Regions from separate parts of the Paenibacillus sp. P4_E11 genome, predicted to be linked through region 1. Evidence: riboswitches for the same ligand, from Rfam matches in the RefSeq annotation. Region 1 holds a riboswitch; each other region holds the start of a gene.
The links. A riboswitch is a leader RNA that binds a small molecule or an ion and turns the genes downstream of it on or off. The one in region 1 is predicted to bind cyclic di-GMP.
Positions count from the first base shown of each region.

Region 2: it holds a riboswitch for cyclic di-GMP, as region 1 does, so the genes downstream of both, AC1DWB_RS27550 (serine hydrolase domain-containing protein) here and AC1DWB_RS06890 (DUF3185 family protein) in region 1, are expected to answer to the same signal.
Region 3: it holds a riboswitch for cyclic di-GMP, as region 1 does, so the genes downstream of both, AC1DWB_RS18695 (O-antigen ligase family protein) here and AC1DWB_RS06890 (DUF3185 family protein) in region 1, are expected to answer to the same signal.
Region 4: it holds a riboswitch for cyclic di-GMP, as region 1 does, so the genes downstream of both, AC1DWB_RS06060 (hypothetical protein) here and AC1DWB_RS06890 (DUF3185 family protein) in region 1, are expected to answer to the same signal.

Region 1 covers NZ_JBFUIX010000011.1:8,320-12,748, forward strand. The annotation lists gene AC1DWB_RS06885 (hypothetical protein) at 1-34, opposite strand, end outside; gene AC1DWB_RS06890 (DUF3185 family protein) at 220-1,230, opposite strand; cyclic di-GMP riboswitch class I at 1,299-1,390, opposite strand; gene AC1DWB_RS06895 (cupin domain-containing protein) at 1,631-2,953, shown strand; gene AC1DWB_RS06900 (hypothetical protein) at 3,088-3,414, shown strand; gene AC1DWB_RS06905 (alpha/beta fold hydrolase) at 3,518-4,198, shown strand; gene AC1DWB_RS06910 (hypothetical protein) at 4,186-4,429, shown strand, end outside.
Region 2 covers NZ_JBFUIX010000112.1:4,949-9,377, forward strand. The annotation lists gene AC1DWB_RS27530 (FAD-dependent oxidoreductase) at 1-712, shown strand, start outside; gene AC1DWB_RS27535 (FAD-dependent oxidoreductase) at 630-1,133, shown strand; partial or broken gene AC1DWB_RS27540 (sigma factor) at 1,108-1,494, shown strand; gene AC1DWB_RS27545 (phytoene desaturase family protein) at 1,538-2,836, shown strand; cyclic di-GMP riboswitch class I at 2,843-2,928, shown strand; gene AC1DWB_RS27550 (serine hydrolase domain-containing protein) at 3,199-4,429, shown strand, end outside.
Region 3 covers NZ_JBFUIX010000049.1:1-4,429, reverse strand. The annotation lists gene AC1DWB_RS18700 (S-layer homology domain-containing protein) at 1-2,074, opposite strand, end outside; gene AC1DWB_RS18695 (O-antigen ligase family protein) at 2,104-3,621, opposite strand; cyclic di-GMP riboswitch class I at 3,662-3,753, opposite strand; rRNA gene rrf (5S ribosomal RNA) at 3,925-4,041, opposite strand; partial or broken rRNA gene AC1DWB_RS18685 (23S ribosomal RNA) at 4,208-4,429, opposite strand.
Region 4 covers NZ_JBFUIX010000009.1:57,570-61,998, forward strand. The annotation lists gene AC1DWB_RS06035 (ATP-dependent DNA ligase) at 16-873, opposite strand; gene AC1DWB_RS06040 (VanZ family protein) at 1,381-1,926, opposite strand; gene AC1DWB_RS06045 (hypothetical protein) at 1,939-2,187, opposite strand; gene AC1DWB_RS06050 (hypothetical protein) at 2,418-2,627, opposite strand; gene AC1DWB_RS06055 (hypothetical protein) at 2,822-3,025, shown strand; gene AC1DWB_RS06060 (hypothetical protein) at 3,127-3,336, opposite strand; cyclic di-GMP riboswitch class I at 3,425-3,508, opposite strand; gene AC1DWB_RS06065 (class I SAM-dependent methyltransferase) at 3,593-4,399, opposite strand.

The DNA.
Region 1 (4,429 bases):
TGGTCGATTGGGGCGAACGTTCATCATTGTCCACTTTCGCGCGGCTATTCCATATCATAGCGCCTCCAACCACAAGGACTGCCGCTAATAATCCGACAACTAGCTTCCTGCGATTGCCGGGAAGTGCTGTGGTCGGTTGCTCAAATGAATGTCCACAATCGTTGCAAAACTTGGACCCCTCATCATTCTCGCGCTTACATGCTGTACAAATCATCGTGTCTACTCCTCTGCATCTATAAATCGTTCACCACATTGCTTGCAATAAAGGTTACGGATTTCATTCTTCGTCCCGCATTTCGTACAAAACTTGTGCGTTCGATTCGGATGCACGGTTGGCACGATTGCCCCGCTTGCACCTTGTTGCTCCTCTGCTTCGATTCGGAAAGTCTCACGTACGGCAGCTTGTTCAGACTGCGCTACCTGCGCCTGTTGCGGGAGATGAGTATGTAACGGCATGGCACCTATCGGCTTCCGCTTGATCCCCAGCATCACAATACCAGCAATCGCTGCGATCGAACCGAATACGATATAAGTAACGCCCGGATTCCCCGCATCCTTCTTTGTAAACTGTGAAATCATGTTTTTGATCTGCTGTTCGTCCGTGTTCATCTGCACGATCCCATAAACCACAAGCAGGATACCGCCAACAAGGAGGATGCCGCCGATAATGTAACGAATGGAGTCGTTCGTTTGGAATGATCCGGCTGTCGATGGTTTCGCTGCTCCGGCTCCTGACCACGGTGTTGCTGCAGACACAGTAGATCTTGTCCCCGACTGAATACCCGATTTGTTTCTCTCGCGAATCCATAGAACAAGTGCGACAACCGCAAGCACAACTAATACGATCAGAATGGCTAAGCGGAATACACTGAATGATGTTTTGGCCAGGATGACATATAGACCGACAAGTATGTATGGTGAAAATTTCACAGAGTTTTCAAGCTTCAGCCATAAGTACATAAGAACCAGCGATACAGCGTAATATAGCGCTAAGAATATCACTACTGGACTAGAATCAGATACATATAGCTGAGTATAGTACGCAACATCCCCTATCATTCGGGTGGAGAGACCCATCACATCGTAGATGAAGCCAATCAGTAACAATATCCACATCGCATTTTTAATAGAAGCCGACGATCGGATGATGTTGTTCTGTTCCAGCAGTTGTTTTACGAATACCGACGCACATCCAATTATCAATAGCAGCCACCATGAAAAGCTAATCATTCTCTCTTATCCTCCTTCTTGATGTCACAACCTACGCAATTGATGCACAGCAAAAAAACGAAGTTGTATAAAGCAACCCGGCTGTCATCGCTTCTGAAGGGAAGCATTAGACCCGTGGCTTTGCGTCTCCGCCTTTCGTACGGATTTGCCTTTGGTTCATTCGACTTCGTTATCGGCTCACTGGTTCTTAATAACCATAATATGCATCTTGCTGCTCATTAAATTCGACATACGATAGGAAAATCCTGCAATTAATGTCGAATAAATGAGTAGACTTAAAAACGTAACAAAACACAACCGAGCGAAAGTTAGGACATAGAGCAGCGGGTCTGGAAGGTGTACGATTAAGATTAGAAAACAATTACATCTGACTTGGTGACGGAATAGCGGGAGGGATCGCATGAAAGCGGTGTTGGTTGGCTTGGGCGGATTCGGATCAGGGTGGTACCGGAGACTACGGAACCTGCACAGCGACATCCAATTGATCGTGGTGGATGTCGACCCTGGCAAGAATGAGGAAGTGAACGTGGACCGTGTGCCCTTCTATACATCAGTGGGGGAAGCGATCGAACGAGAAAAGCCGGATATGCTGGTGAATGTGACGCCAAGGCAGGCGCATACCGCGATTAACCATTTGGCCTTCGACCACAAGCTTCCGGTGTTCTGCGAGAAGCCGATTGCCGATAATTATAAGGATGCTATCGCGGTCGTGGAAAGGGCGGAGCGAGAAGGCATTCCGTTCATGATCGCTGAGAATTATCGCGCTTTCCCAATTGTTCGCAAGTTGAAGCAGTTGCTGCATGACCGGTCCATTGGTGATGTCCGGACGATTCATTGCGATTTTTATCGCCTTAGGGAGAAGGTCACGGTGGAGCCGACCGAGGTGCTGGAGGAATTGTACGTGCATCATTTCGACTTGCTTCGCTATTTGACGGGTCGCGAGGTCGGGAGCATCATGGCCGTACAGCGTCATGAGTTGCATCTTGTAATGGACATGCAGGCAGGTATTCAAGCAACGTTTCGCGGCTCCACGATAACGAGAGGTAAGCAGACAGAGTGGTCCGGCGATTGGCGAATCGAAGGGACAGCAGGCAGCTTGGTCCTGGAGGATAAACATATAGAGCTCACCACAGCAGAAGGAACTGTACGTTTCGATGATTTCAGCGATGTGGATGCTTCAGGCCCGTTCAGCGAATTCCTGGCATCCCTTCGGGAGAATAGGGAAGCCGAAACGAGTGGGAAGAGTTACTTGAAGAACCAGGCGTTGGCGCATTATGCCAAGGTATCGTTGGGAACGAACCGGATGGTGGACACTTCCAGCAGTTGGGGATACGGGCCTATGGTTATTCGCAACTTCCTTGAAGCGGATCTGAAGGAAACGGTGAGTCATCGTGGAAAAGGGACGATCCAGGGAATCCGATTGTACGGCGATAACGATTTCGATACACCGGTCAAGTTTCTGGGATACAGCGTTATCCCGCCGGGTAATTCGATTGGCTATCATGGTCACCGAGACGATGAGGAAATGTATATCATCCTGGAGGGGACCGGTGTTATGACAGTCAACGGGGAAGCAAGACCGGTCAAGGCTGGTGATGTGGTGCTGAATAAACCTTGGTGGAAGCACGGATTGGAAAATGACGGAAGCCAGCCGCTGAAGCTCATTATCTTTGAAGTGGGGCGATCATGCGCTCCTTCTTGGACAAACAACAGGACTGATTAATCATCTGGTCAACGTGTTGCCAACCGGCGTGCAATTGGCAGTCATTGCGGTGTCGGTGCTCCCGATCATGCTCATTGCGTCATTTCATTGCAAGCCGGGAATCCCTATAAGATCGAAAGGCAGGCGAGTATCGAATGGACCCATTAGCATGGCAATCTGTACCACCAGGCGTATGGACGATGACAGTAGGCAGCCCAGAGGGGCTGTCTCCACCGTCGTATATGGATCGGCAGCTGAGGAAGGTAGCAATGTCTCGGCTGCCGAATGCTCCTTTTCCGTTCGAGTCGGTGGAGATGACTGAGGAGCCTTTGACAGGCGGAGGAAGCCTGCTCTCTAGCGATCCGAAGCAGGATACCGGGGAAACGCATGCGCCCGTTCCGCTGGTGATCAGCGATCGGGGATACGGGATAGCGGCTGGACGAACAGGGTGGCGATTCGGACAGAAGAAGCTTCCTATATAAGTGCGTGACATATATCTGAAGTGGGGGAACGAAGTTCTAATAAGATGGGAGCGAATATAGATGAAAGACGAACGAATGGGAGGGCAAGTCGAATTGCTTTGGGATGTCGAGCGGCTCGGGAATCCCCCCCAACCATTATTATGCGCAGGGGTTTGAAACCGACGGCTTGCAGGCTGTCTATTACGAGGCGATGCCGTATCAAGGGAAAGCAACGCGTGTGTTTGCGTACTATGGTTTTCCGAAGGAAGCAGTAGGGGAGCGGGTGCCAGCGGTCGTTCTAGTCCACGGCGGCGGCGGTACGGCTTTCGCCGAATGGGTGCGGATCTGGAACGAGCGGGGCTACGCCGCCATCGCCATGGATCTGGAGGGGCATACGCCCGCCGACAAAGGCGAAGACGGGACCCGCCCGCAGCATGCCTGGAGCGGGCCATCGCGGCAAGGTGAATTCAGCGATTACCAACTGCCGCTGATCGACCAATGGATGTACCATGCGGTGGCTGACGTCCTGTTGGCGCATTCGCTCATCCTTTCGTTCCCGCAAGTGGACCCGAATCGAATTGGCGTAACCGGTATCTCGTGGGGCGGAATCTTGACAAGTCTTGTTGCCGGATTGGACGACCGATTCAAGTTCGCCATTCCCGTATACGGCTGCGGGTATTTGTTCGAGGCGGGCAACCAATATGAGCGAGCATTCGCCTCGATGGGAGAGGAAGAGCAGCGGGTTAGAGCTTATGGGATCCTTCTGCATACTTGCCTCAGGCGAGATTACCTATGTTGTGGGTGAACGGAACGAACGACTCCCATTTCCCGCTCACTATATTCGGCAAGTCGTACGAAACAGCGAAACGCAATCAGCCGCTCACGACGTTGTCCGTCATCCAAGGGATGAGGCATGGGCATATAGCGGGCTGGGAGCGGGAGGAAATATATGCTTTCGCCGCCTCCATTGTGAAGAGCGCGCCGGCTCTTGCGCGGTTCGAGAGTCAAGCTCGCGTAGGCCGATCCGCCTCAGCTG
Region 2 (4,429 bases), on a different contig from region 1:
CGGGGCATCGCGAACGGCCGGCGTGCGAAAAGTGATGTTATTCCGGCCGGCCGCGGGCGGGGAAGAGATTATGGTTCCCTGGACGCATTATTGTTCAGATGGAGTCGAATTCGTGCGAGGTACGGTTACGTCCGTGGATAGTGGAGGGAAACAGATTCGATATGAGGATGCGCAAGGAAATGATGCCCGAATTCGTTATGACCTTTTAGTCGTGGCGGTCGGCAGCATCGTTCGGCGACCGGATCCCGATCAGGGCGGCGTCGCCTTGACCGACCCGCAAACCGCGGCAGACATCCGGGAGCGCTGGCGTGCCAATCTGTGGAAGTCTGCCGGCGAGACGAACCCTGAGGAACGAAAGCGACTGATGACAATCGCGGTTGCGGGAGCAGGCATCAGCGGTATGGAGACGTCCGCCGAGCTGGCGCTAGCCATTCGGAAGGAAGCATCGGCGCTAGGGCTGAATTCGTCCGATACCTCCGTCTATTTGCTGAATGCACAGGGGCGGCTGTTCCCGGAAGGGCCTGAGAAAGTTGGACGGAAGTTGGATCAGACGCTCAGCGAATGTGGTGTGACAGTGCTTCACAATCGTAAGGCGATGCGGGAGGAAGCAGGAGCGGTGACGCTCAGCAATGGCGATTGGCCTATGTGTATGGACGTTAGGTCTGATTCCGAATCCGGTCCTTCGCGGTATGGGCTTGCCGCTTACTTCTGATGGCCGGGTACTGGTGGATGAATGTTATCGCGTCCAAGGGATGCCGGGTGTATACAGCATTGGCGACTGTGCGAGAATCGTCGATCCGACGACTGGCAAGGCGGATCAGATGACGTGCAAGGAAGGCGGATTTCAGGCGCTCCAACTGGGGAAAATCGTGATTGCCGATCTGGAGGGCCGTTCCGCGCCGGTTCACAAATCTTTGATGGATGCCTTTGCCATCGGCCTGGGGGAAAATCGCGGATTGATGTGGGCACGCAAATGGGGACTTGATATTATCATAACGGGGAAGCTTGGGTGGAAAATCAAGAAACTGGCATGGGATTTAGCCAGTCAGCTTCGAACGAGACCAAGATTGCAATATTTCGAACGGCCCGGAAAAGGTGATACGGCGAATGGAGAAACTATACGATCAATTTAGAGCACTGCTGTTCACGCTGGCTTATCAGTTGACAGGCTCTGCGGCAGACGCGGAAGATGTGGTGCAGGACGTGTTTTTTAAGGCGTATGACGTTCATCCCGAACGTTTGGAGGAGCCGAAGGCGTATTTGTGCAAAATGGTAACTAATCGCTGCCTCGATCTGCAGAAGTCGGCCCGGAGGAGGAGGGAAGTGTACGTCGGTCCGTGGCTCCCCGAGCCGATTCGGACGCCGGAGGCGGATACGCTCGAGACGACGGTCGTCCGCCGTGATCTACTGTCTTACGCCATGCTTGTTCTGTTGGAGAGGCTGACGCCGACAGAGCGGGCGGTTTTCGTCCTGCGTGAGGCGCTGGGCTTCGAATTGATCTATCGGTGATTATGCCGAGCGAAGGAAGGTATGTTGGATGAAACAGTTTGATGTGGCAATCATTGGTGGAGGCATTGCGGGTTTGGTGGCATCGATTGAGTTGGCCCAAGCAGGTAAGTCCGTTGTCCTTTTCGAGAAGGCCAGCCAACTTGGTGGTCGGGCAATATCTGTCAAGAAAAACGGGGCTATCTTCGATCTTGGCAATCATGCAATAGTCAGGGGAGGGGCAGTGGATGAAATCTTTCAAGATTTAGGTATAAGAATGGAAGGGGGATCTCCTTCGGTAAACGTATCGGTTCTATGGAACAATAAGGTAACCCCTATGCTTAAATTTATTATCTCTCGAAACATAAGCTGGTCAGGTAAGATGGAGTTGTTAAAGTTTTTTACCAAACTTGGAAAAATCGATGCCGATTCAGTGCCGGCTATCAGTCTGCGGAGTTGGATTGAACAAGAACTTCGCGATCCGATGGTTCGTCATATATTTTACGCATTATTCAGGTTACAAACGTACTCACAAGCCCCAGATCACCAATTGGCTGGCCCCGTCATACGTTCTATGGCACGCGCGATGAAAAAGAATAGCATTGTCTATGTGCAGGATGGCTGGCAAACCTTAGTTGATCAGCTTTACGAAAAAGCAGTTCGGGCAGGCGTCTCCATGATGACAGGAACAAACGTTACGGAAATCGAGCATGATGGAGCCGTTCGTAAAATAAAGTTTGCTGACGGCCAAGAGATGGACATCACGCATGTGATTTCCGCCACCCCACCCGTAGTAACCTCCCAGCTCTTAGGAGATGCGGGTTGCAATTCTGTTTTACGTTGGAAAGAACAGGCTCGTGTCATTCAGGCGGCAAGTTTGACTCTTTCTTTGAAGCGGCTTCCAGTACCAAATCGATTTTCCGTTTTGGGTGTTGATCAACCCATATACTTCGTGAATCAATCGAAATTTATTCGATTAAGTGAAGATGGCACTTCGGTGGTACACATTGTTAAATATAATGGTACTGGTGGAACGGATCCAACAGCTGACGAACGACTCCTCGAACAAATATTGGACTTGATCCAACCGGGCTGGCAGAAGGAAGTCGTTGCTAGGCAGTACCTCCCCAACATAGTTGCAGCCTACGACTATATGCACTTAGGCAGGGAAGATCGATTTCCAGGTCCAGCCGTACCCGAAATTGCAGGGTTTTACGTGGCGGGAGATTGGGCCACCCATGGAGAAAATTTGGCAGATGCTGCGGCGGCAAGCGGAAGACGTGCGGCGCGGCGCGTGTTAAAGGATATGGGGGCGGGCCGTAAGGGTGGGCGGGAAACCATATTGGTGTGAGTGACAGGAAGAAAGCGGCAAACTGTCGAAAGGCAGTGACGCAAAGCCACGGATCTTCTCACTGTTCAAGTGATGACCGCCGGGCTACCCAATCTGCCAAACACGGCCTATGGGGTCGTGTTTGGTGTTGGAACTTTCTATAACTATTATACATCTAAAGAGCAGCTGTTTTTGGAAATCTACTATATCCAAGGGAATGAGAACCTCAAGAAATGGCTCATCGAATCGATTGATTTGGATCTTGAACAATACTATTGCCCGTTTTCTTTGATTCGTTGGTCTACACGATACTCATAAAGATGAAATTGACATTCAACATTTCCCTGAAATTATTAACAGAAAGATAACTAGGGATGGGTGGGATGGAAATGAGAATGAGATTTATAGTAATAATCTTGTGTGGTCTGTTCATCTTCCCCCTATTCGGTTCAGCGCGAAGCGATGGTAGTATGCAAGAAGAGCGATCTGGAACTTCAGTTTTCTCCGAAGTGGATGCGTATATTGCTCGTGAAATGAAACGACAACGTCTTCCGGGGCTGGCTCTCGGGATTGTACAGGGGGATCGTATTCTTTACCTTAAGGGATACGGTCAAGCTGATTCATCGGGTCGTCCTGTAACACCTGAAACCCCTTTCGGAATAGGTTCGATCGGCAAGTCGATTACTGCTATGGCCGTTCTGCAACTTGTCGAAGCAGGAAAAATTGACTTAGATGTACCTATACAGCGCTATATCCCCACTAAGTATAACGGTGCAGAGTCCATTACTGTACGTCAGTTACTTAATCAAACAAGCGGGTTCACCCAAATCTCAACATTTAGCAACACGCTGGCAAGTGTCAACGATCGATATCAAAACGCTATAGAGAAAAACGCCTTGTCTTATGCGGAAAAGTTTTTAAAGCAAACCAATCAAACCGAACATCCCTACAGGTATTCGAACGCAAATTATGTACTGCTTGGCTATATTGTGCAACAAGTATCCGGCCAGTCCTATGGCGACTATGTGAAGGAACATATTTTCAGCCCTCTGTCAATGCATAACAGCTTTATGACGCTCGATGAAGCAACTGTTAACGGACTGGCTACGCCCTACCGTCGGATATTGGGGTACAACGCTGCCTATCATGGCCCCTATGTTTATATTGCAGGGGATTCGCCGGCGGGTTACCTCTATTCCAGTGCGAAGGACATGAGCCAATACTTGATTGCCCAAATGAACGGCGGCCGATTTGAAGATGATTCCGTGCTCTCTTCGGAAAGCATACGACTTATGCAGACCGAACCTGTTCCGGGAACGTACGCCATGGGTTGGATGACAGATCACATTAACGGTTTACCGGTTATCGGTCAGCCGGGTGGCTCGATAGGCTTCCAAGCCCAAACTTATATTGTTCCGGAACAAAAACTGGGAGTTATCGTGTTCGCTAACGTACTTGACGCGATCGATGCTGCTTGGCCCAAAACACACGTCATTACGACTACCCACATCGCCTCCGGGGTCATAAACTTACTGAATGAACAACCGATTGGAGGATCTGGTCTAAGCATTTCGCAGAAATACTTGCTCGTAAATGGATTAATATTCATGCTCA
Region 3 (4,429 bases), on a different contig from region 1:
CTCTGGATGCCATTACGGCCATTTGTTCTCTTGTCAATACAGCATTCGGACGAAACGTTTGATCCTCAAACCCGCTGACTAGCCCTGCTTTTACCGCAGCTCCTACTGCGCCTGCAAACCAGTCATTTGCGGATACGTCCGTGAAAGATGAGGCTTTGCGATCTTCAGTCAAGCCGAAAGCCCGTACCAACAACGATGCGATCTGTACTCTTGTAATCGAATCGTCAGGCATGAAAGACGAATCTGTCATTCCTTGCACGATCATTTTAGAAGCTAACCACTCTACATCCTGTTTGGACCAATGCTTAGCTAAATCCTCGAATGATTTCTGATGAGTGACTACGGCGTACATGCTGTTTCCGTTTCGAACCATCGATGCCTGGGTTTGGCCGTTTACTGTCGAGAATATCGTTGGAACAGGGTAAAATGTCTTCGTTTCCGAATCATATCGCACACCCGCCAGCTGACTAACGTCAAATATTCCTGGCAGCGTGATCGTTCTGGTCACAAACGTGTTTCCAAAATCGTTAACCAGTACGCTCTTGCCGCCTGCTTCGACGCGGATGGAGAATTCGTATGGATCACCAACCAGCGTCATTCCGGACGAAGTCGCTTGATTCGCAATGGGAGCCGCTGGGGATCCGATTACTTGCTCCATCGTCACGATAACCTTTACCTGTTCTATCGGGACTCCAAGGGTTTGCACGATGCTTTGCAAATTCAGCACGCTCAAGGGAAGCTCATACCCGACATGACTCCCTTGTATGGACAGCACGGCATTCGGGGTTTTAGTCGCTGCACCTGATAGGATGCCCGCCGGGAATTCCACTTGAGCAGTCGCCGCTTTCGTTCCGCTAATGTCGATGGCAACGATTTGATTCGCTTCAGCCTTATTCTTCAACAGGTCCAATGCCTGCCCCAGCTTATCGCCGGTCAGCACTACTTTGGCAACCAATTGGCCATTAGACTCGGTAGCTTCGGTCACGGTAACCGCACCGCCGCCCAGTTGAACCCCTTGGTCCGTTTCTTTGATGCTCGGATCTCCGGATGGTGCAGTGCCCGGGCTCACACCGCCCCCATTTCCATTTCCATTGCTATTGCCATTTTCATTTTCAGTACCATTACCATTGCCAGAACCAGAGCAGCTGCTCATATCAGCGAACGGCGCTCCCGCGCCTTTGCTTCCAGGCGTACCGTCAGGTGTAACTACCCCGATGTTCAATTTGTCGAAATACACCCGGCTCTTGGTAACCATAAAGTTATCCGAATCGATATACCCTACGGACACTCTGGCACTGTACAAGCCTTTGGTGGTCGGAAGCTTAATTTCATCCCCATCTGCAGTCACGGACAGCTTGAGCGTATATTGATGTCCGGCCGTCAGCTTGGCGCCTGCTTGCACGATAAAGTAGTCGGATTTCTTCTCAGCCTTGTTCAAATATACGGACTGACTAACGGTATCGTCCCACAGTGTAAAATCAGAAGCGTACACCGCCTTAAGTACACTGGACGAACCGCCCCCATACGGCAAATCTACGGAAATCGTATCCGAATCGTTATCCGCCGCCACGAAGTCCACAAGCTTGTCTCCAGCCATTATATAAGCGGCTTCCGGATGCACCGTGAAAAACTGATGGCCGGTTGTTCGGTAAGGACCCAGCCGCCATGAATCGGAGGATGCGTAAAACTTGTAGTTGTTGAATCCGCCGTATTGGACAACCTCTACCGATTGCCCGCAAGCGTTCATAATGATTTTGCTCGGCGCGTTATTCACCCCGACGTTAAGCTCATATCTGGCCAACTTGAGCGGAGCGTTATTGTCGTCGTATGTAATATATTGGCTCGCCATTTCTTTCAATGGAATGCTCGTCAGCTCGTATACGGCATTTTGAACGCTGACTTGCACTTTATTAGGATCTTGCACGTAGACCGAACCGCTCAATTTCCCCGTTGAGCTGTCGTACGTGAACTGCACGGTTGATGCGGCATACGATATAATCGGCAGCAGCATCGAGGTTAACAACGAAATCGTAATCATGTAGCATAGGCGTTTCAGGCTTCGAACTTTGTTCATGTTTCCTCTCCTGTTCATGTTGAATTGCGCTAATGGGACAGCGCTTTATCTAGATCAACCCTGAGGGATTGATATAAATCTTCCTTGGGTACGCGTCGAATCGCTTCGTTCAGCTGCGCATTCGCCAGAACCAGCCAGGCTTGGTCACCCGTTTCGTTGCTTTGCCTGACATACGCTTTGGCCGATTCATAGAGGATCGTATGGGACCACGGCATCAGGGAAGCCCCTTTCTCAAAGCCCGCTTGCGCTTGCTCCCACTTCTTCTGGTTGACTAGCTGAATCGCTTGTTCTTTTACCATGTACCCGACGCCTACCCACATAACGAAAGCCATGCAGCAGATTGCCGTACTTGACACGAAGATCGTTCTCAGCGGGGGCTTATTGCCAGCGGAACGAGCCCTCGGCTCTTTGCTTCTATGAAAGGGGACCGACAGCACAACGACCAGCAAGCCAAAGAGAAGCGGGAACTCCAAATCAATATCAAACCCCGCATGCACCAGCATACAACCCGCCAACAGCATGGCCGCTTTCGTCCAAAACGCGTTGCCGGCCAATACGTCAAAACGCCTTATATGTCGAAATCCTGCTATATAAAAAGCTACAAGTGCAACCAGAAAAACAACCAACCCGATAACCCCTATGTCCAGAGCAAGCTGAATGTAATGATTGTGCACGTAACGGACATAATACATTTGAGATCTGTAGGCGGCTTGGATGATGCTCCATCCACCCCCTCCGGTCCCGCCCAACCAATAGTCCCGAATGACAGACAAGCTGTCTTGCCAATAGACCAGTCGAATTCGAAATTCCGACGTCTCCGGCTGGATGCTCTTCACCCGCTGCCACAAAAACAAGGCATCCGTTCTTACCAGAGCAGCCAATAGGTAGCCTGCGGCATGAGCGGCCCCGGCTAACACCACCGCCGTACGGCATCTAGCTTCCCGGAATACGACTAGCGTGAGCAACAGAGCCCCGGCCCACAACACCCAGACGGAACGGGACATCGTAAGCAGCAAGCCTGCCGCATTCAGAGCCATTAGCACGAAGTAGAACTTATGACGTTGTTTGAGATAGAGGAGAATGGCAAGCAAAATAGCCGCAAGCAAGTAGATCGCCATAGCGTTGGCATATTCGAATGTCGACTCCAGACGTCCATTCCGATCCATATGAAACGCAATTCCGATGATCGATACGATGCTCCCGCTCCATACCCAGGCTTTGTATAGGCTTGTCCGCTGTTCGGGCGTAATCGTTGCAGCTAGCAGGGCGATCGGAACCAGACTTGTCACCTTGATCGCTTCAAGCAGTGCTTTCTCGTGGTCGACCGCATAGGCTATGGAGCCCCAGTAAAGCGCAACCAACAGCAATATAGGTCCGTGGTAGTAGGGGTGAAACGAAACGGATTTCAGTACATAACCGGCAATAAGGGCTACACCGATTGAAATAACCGTCATCATCAAATAACCCGTCTCGTAAAAATATCCTTGAAACCCAGCTCCCATCCACAAAAACAGGCAAACCATCCAAATATTCACACCGAATTTCATATGAAATCCCCTAAAATGACAAAAAGAAACCAAGCTCATTTAGAGCAACCCGGCTATCTTGCCGCCTGTTGAGGCGGGGTAGACCCGTGGCTTTGCGTCTCCGACTTTCGTACGGATTTGCCTTTTTTCTTATTCGCCTGGCTTCTTTGCATGTCGATTGATGTCGAATTAAGCACTGTATTATAATATACAGGTTTCGCTCCATATTTACAATAATATCTGGAATTTTTTTTCATACTCCCAGCACCTGCAAAACAAGAGAACCCCTACATATTGTAGGGGTTCTCTTGTTTATCTGCTCCTGCTTGGCAACGTCCTACTCTCCCAGGACCCTGCGGTCCAAGTACCATCGGCGCTGGAGGGCTTAACGGTCGTGTTCGGGATGGGAACGCGTGGTTCCCCTCCGCCATCGTCACCAAACGAAGTGCGTAATAAGGGTATAGATCAGGTTTCTACACAGCCATGTGTAGATCACACTCTTCAGGACGGACTAGCCATCCTGTTAAATGCTTATTCCCTGAAAACTAGATGCGAAAGCGGTAACGAGCCGCAACTTGTATAACTGGTCACTCCGGGTAAGAGTGAATAGGATAAGCCCTCGACCGATTAGTATTCGTCAGCTCCACACATTACTGCGCGTCCACCCCGAACCTATCAACCTCGTCGTCTACAAGGGGTCTTACTAATTGGGAAATCTCATCTTGAGGGGGGCTTCACGCTTAGATGCTTTCAGCGCTTATCCCGTCCGTACTTAGCTACCCAGCGGTGCCTCTGGCGAGACAACTGGTACACCAGCGGTACGTCCATC
Region 4 (4,429 bases), on a different contig from region 1:
ACAAATGGAGTATGCCTAAACAATGAACTCTACAAACACAGGACTCCTCAAGAGTCCTTTTTTGGTCCAATTTCTCACTTTCACCTTAGCCCGAATCCTCGGCTCCACGTAGACGTGATCGCGATCCTCCCCCGTGATATATGGCTTGATCACCTGGAAGAATGCCTGCTTCTGCGCCGGCGCAACTCCAAGCTCAATTATCCCAGCGGGGCGATTCCGGCCATCCCTCTGAACCGATGCTAACCAGCCGAACTCTGCTTTCTTCCAACCACTGATCGTCACTTCCGCATAGGACCAGTTGATGATCTTCTGCCAATTGGGGCTCCGCTGTCCGACCGAGTAAACCGACTTCTTCCGCTTGCCCACTATCCCTTCCATTTGCCGTGCCACCATCTCATTAAACAACTGCTCGCCTTCCCGCTCTATGTAAGGTACGACACTGATCCGCGGGTTCCCGAAGTCGATGCTGGCAAGGAGCTCCTTTCGTTCCATGAGCGACCAACCGCGCACGTCCCACCCTCGGTACCGAAGGATGTCGAACACAATGTAGTTGGCCGGCAGCGTGGCCGATAGCCGGAGCACCTTGTCAGCCTTGCGCGCCTGGAATCGCTCCATCACGGATTCAAAGTCAATCACGCCGGTAGACTGATCGACGCAAGCGACCTCTCCGTCAAGTAAGATGTCGTCCTCTGCTAGATCGTAAAGTTCTGGGTATTGAAGAGTACAATCATTATTATGGCGAGTATACAACCGCGAGTTCCCGTCCTGGCGGGTGAGCAGCAGCCGATGTCCATCGATTTTCGGTTCGAATATAAAGTCTGGATGTGTAAATGGGTTTTTGGCTGTTTCGAGTAGCATAGGGGAAATAAACATAATCATCACCAGTGTAATCGTACCACTATAGGCTTTTGAGAGGTATTGGGGGTTAGTGGAAATAATAAAGGAGGCCCTAAATTATGAAGCAGGGCAATAAAATTCCACATGACTGAGACGCATGCCTTTTACATATATAAGTATTCTTGTCAAAGAAAAAAGAACAGCCAGGGACTAACCCCGCCTGTTTCTCGGACAGATATTATTTATTGTCACTTGATATCCCTAAACCGCTGTATAATCTCGGGGAGGAGGAAGAGTGATCCGAAAATAACCATAAACCCGACATCAACCCAACGCTATCCGTAGATCACTCTTTCATCTGAGGCATTTGTGGAACTCATTAAGCAACTTAAGCTTAGAGATTCTTATGCCGAACGTTCGCTATATAACAGGGTAGAAGACCTGGATCAAGCCGTAACCTAAATTACCTATTGGGTTGAACAACGGGGGTCCTTCACTTGGAACGGCTGTTTTTGCTTCAATCAACAATGAATCGACCAGTCTCTACTTCTTGACTATCTTCCCATGTAACAACAACAGGAGCAACATACACCCGATTCCAATTGCGGCCCCGAGCGTATCAACCGCCACATCTATCAATAAGGGCGTACGGTCCCCGGTAAGGCTCTGATGAAACTCGTCTGATCCCGCATACAAGAAGCAAATCAGCAGGCTGTACAGAAACAGCAGTCCCCGCCGTTTCATATGCCCTAGTGCAAATGCCACAGTCCCTCCCAGACAGAAGTATATGAATAGGTGCGCCCCCTTGCGAATAAAAAACTCCACAAACCCGGGTACCCCAAGGCGATTTATGCTGACGGTCTCACCGGCATAGTTAAACTCAATATTGGAGAACTGTTCGGAGATCATTTGCTCAGGAAGCAACTTATGAAGCTTCGGTCTGAGGTCTTGCTGATGGTAAGGCTGGGAGGAGAAATAAAAGATAACAGCCATAATAAGGACGGCTGGTATCCACCTGATGGTTGTACTTGTCTTCCTTTGCATGTCGTCCCCTTCCTGGCTAGCTAGCCAATCTTCAATCACATTCATGTAGAAATCTCGTTAGTCGCTTCGGATCGCGGTTATGAAGTCGTCCAGTTCATAGATGAAGCCGAATAGGATCGATATCCGCCAAAGTGCAATGGCCTTCGCCCCTTCATAGGGTGCCGACTCTTTCGTCTCAATGGCCGTAACGGCTTCTCTAATCGCGGAGCAGGCAAGTCCTCGTCTGGACATGTCCAGCATTCCACCAGGAGAGGACAACAGACACCCATCAATGGCAAAGCCGATATACGTGATGATCGATGTCATATTGCCGATGAATTCCAGGGAACACATGTTCACTCTTGAATTTCTGAATCCGTCTGAGGTAAGAATCCGGCTCGGTGCCCCTCTTTTCAACAGTTGTTTGAGATGGCGCGGCTGTAGCCGGGAAGCTGCTGGTAATAGTCTCCTGGGAAGAGAACATGGAACACCTTCATCCCTGCCTTCCGCACCGCTTGCAGCAGAGTGGGGAACACCATCGCGGCAATTTCATTCGATCATGTCAAGTATTCAACAGAGCGGTATCTGCCTGAAGACTCTTCGGGTGTCCCGAACGCACCAGCGTGCATCACAACGATTGCCGAACGGTTCAGATCGAATTCATAATCTGTCTTGGCCCAGCCGCCAAACCCTCCTGCAGGAATCTGGAGACTGAAATCTGCATCATGCTGTCGGTAATAACAAGTCGGCATTCGGACGATGCTCATATGTATTACCTCCTAATTGTGAATCATTCTCTCATCATACGACCAATTGCTAACATAATGCTACCTTAACACAATTGGAATCAAATATTACATATCCCGAATTCGCGGCACAAGATGCGGATCGTACGGTTATCAAGCCTCCTACGAATCATGATATAATGCTTGCATCATCCGAGTAATGGGAGGCCCCGCACTTGTTTACTCGTAAATCATCGGCTGTCGAGCCTTACTCGGCCTGTCACTTCTGGTTACTGCTTGCGGCGGAAGAGAGTATTACCGGTTACAACTACGAGCCCTGGCACATCCGCTATGTTGGGATTGACATCGCCAAAGAAATTTCCGAACGTGGTATAACGCTAGAGGTATACTTCCAGGATGCCGTGCCTGTCAACAAGTAATGATGTACTTGTGCTAACAATCTAAGAAGACGAATAAGAAGCCCGGACAATGGAGTCCGGGCTTCTATTATGTAAGGTGCGTATTCCACAACTCTCGCTCGTTATCGGGCCAAGCCATTTTTGTATTCCTGACAAGCGAGACAAGTTGAAACATCGACGCAAGTCGGATTCATCTTGCCAGTGAACTTCGTACAGTAAATCGGGGTCTTGAATTCAATATTCGAAGAAATCATCGAGCTGTAAGCGCAATTTCCAATCAATTCGACAGTTAATCGATGCAAATCGGTCTTCAACTGCTTCACTTCTTCCATTAATTAGCACCCCCTGACACTGATGTTGTCGCATTGCTAAACAATTAAAAGAACGCTGCCCATATGACAGCGTTCATAAGATCCGCTAGAGGGCAACCCGGCTGTCATAGCTTGCGCTGAAGACCCGTAGCTTTGCGTCCCCGTCTTTCGATCGGGTTTGCCAAATCATGCTAATGTACTACCAACCAGAGACTATAGTATCATAGATTCCCGCCCTTGTTTAATAGGCATATCGGACTATTTGTTATTCATGTTGTCACTTCGGCTTCCTGGCCTCGAATCGCAGTCTCACATAGTCCGCCATCCAGCCCTGTTCTCCATACAATGCTGGCCTAACTTCCTGTTCGATCTCCTGATAAACCGTCTCCAGCTGTTCGTTCGTCAACCCTGATGTGAAGGCTCCACCGAACATCCCGATCCAATGGAGAAGCCCATGTTCGCGGTCATTCAATGCCGTCGGACGTTGGAAAGTCACGAGACGATCGACCGTGAAGCCCTGATCTTCCAGCAGTGTGGCATATTGCCCTGCGGTCGGGAAATACCAAGGATTGCAGGCTATGGCATCTATACCGCGCCTCGTGACGGCCCGTTCCAGCGCCGTGGCAATGTGCGCTACGTTGCCCTTCGCGCCGAACTCGCCGACGAAGCGGCCGCCGGGCCGCAGCGCATCCCAGACGCCGCGGATCACATCCGCCGGGCGCTTCATCCAGTGCAGCGCCGCATTCGAGAAGACGGCGTCATAGGACGGTGATGTGCGGAAGTCTTGTGCATCGGCGACCTCGAATGGCAAGCCAGGGTACTTGGCCCTAGCCTCAGCAATCATCTCCGCCGATGCATCCATGCCTTCTACTTCCGCGCCTGATGAGGCGATCAGAGCAGTCAGATCACCGGTACCGCAGCCCAGATCAAGTACCCTCATGCCGGACTGGGGATCAAGCCAGTTCACGACTCCCTTGCCGTACTCCGAGACGAAGCCCAGCTGATTGTCATAAAGCCTCGAGTTCCATACCTGACTTATGTTGATGCTCGTTGTTCCTTGATCCACACTTGCTTTCTTTTCCATAATAGCAGCTCCCTTGATTAAATGATCTAA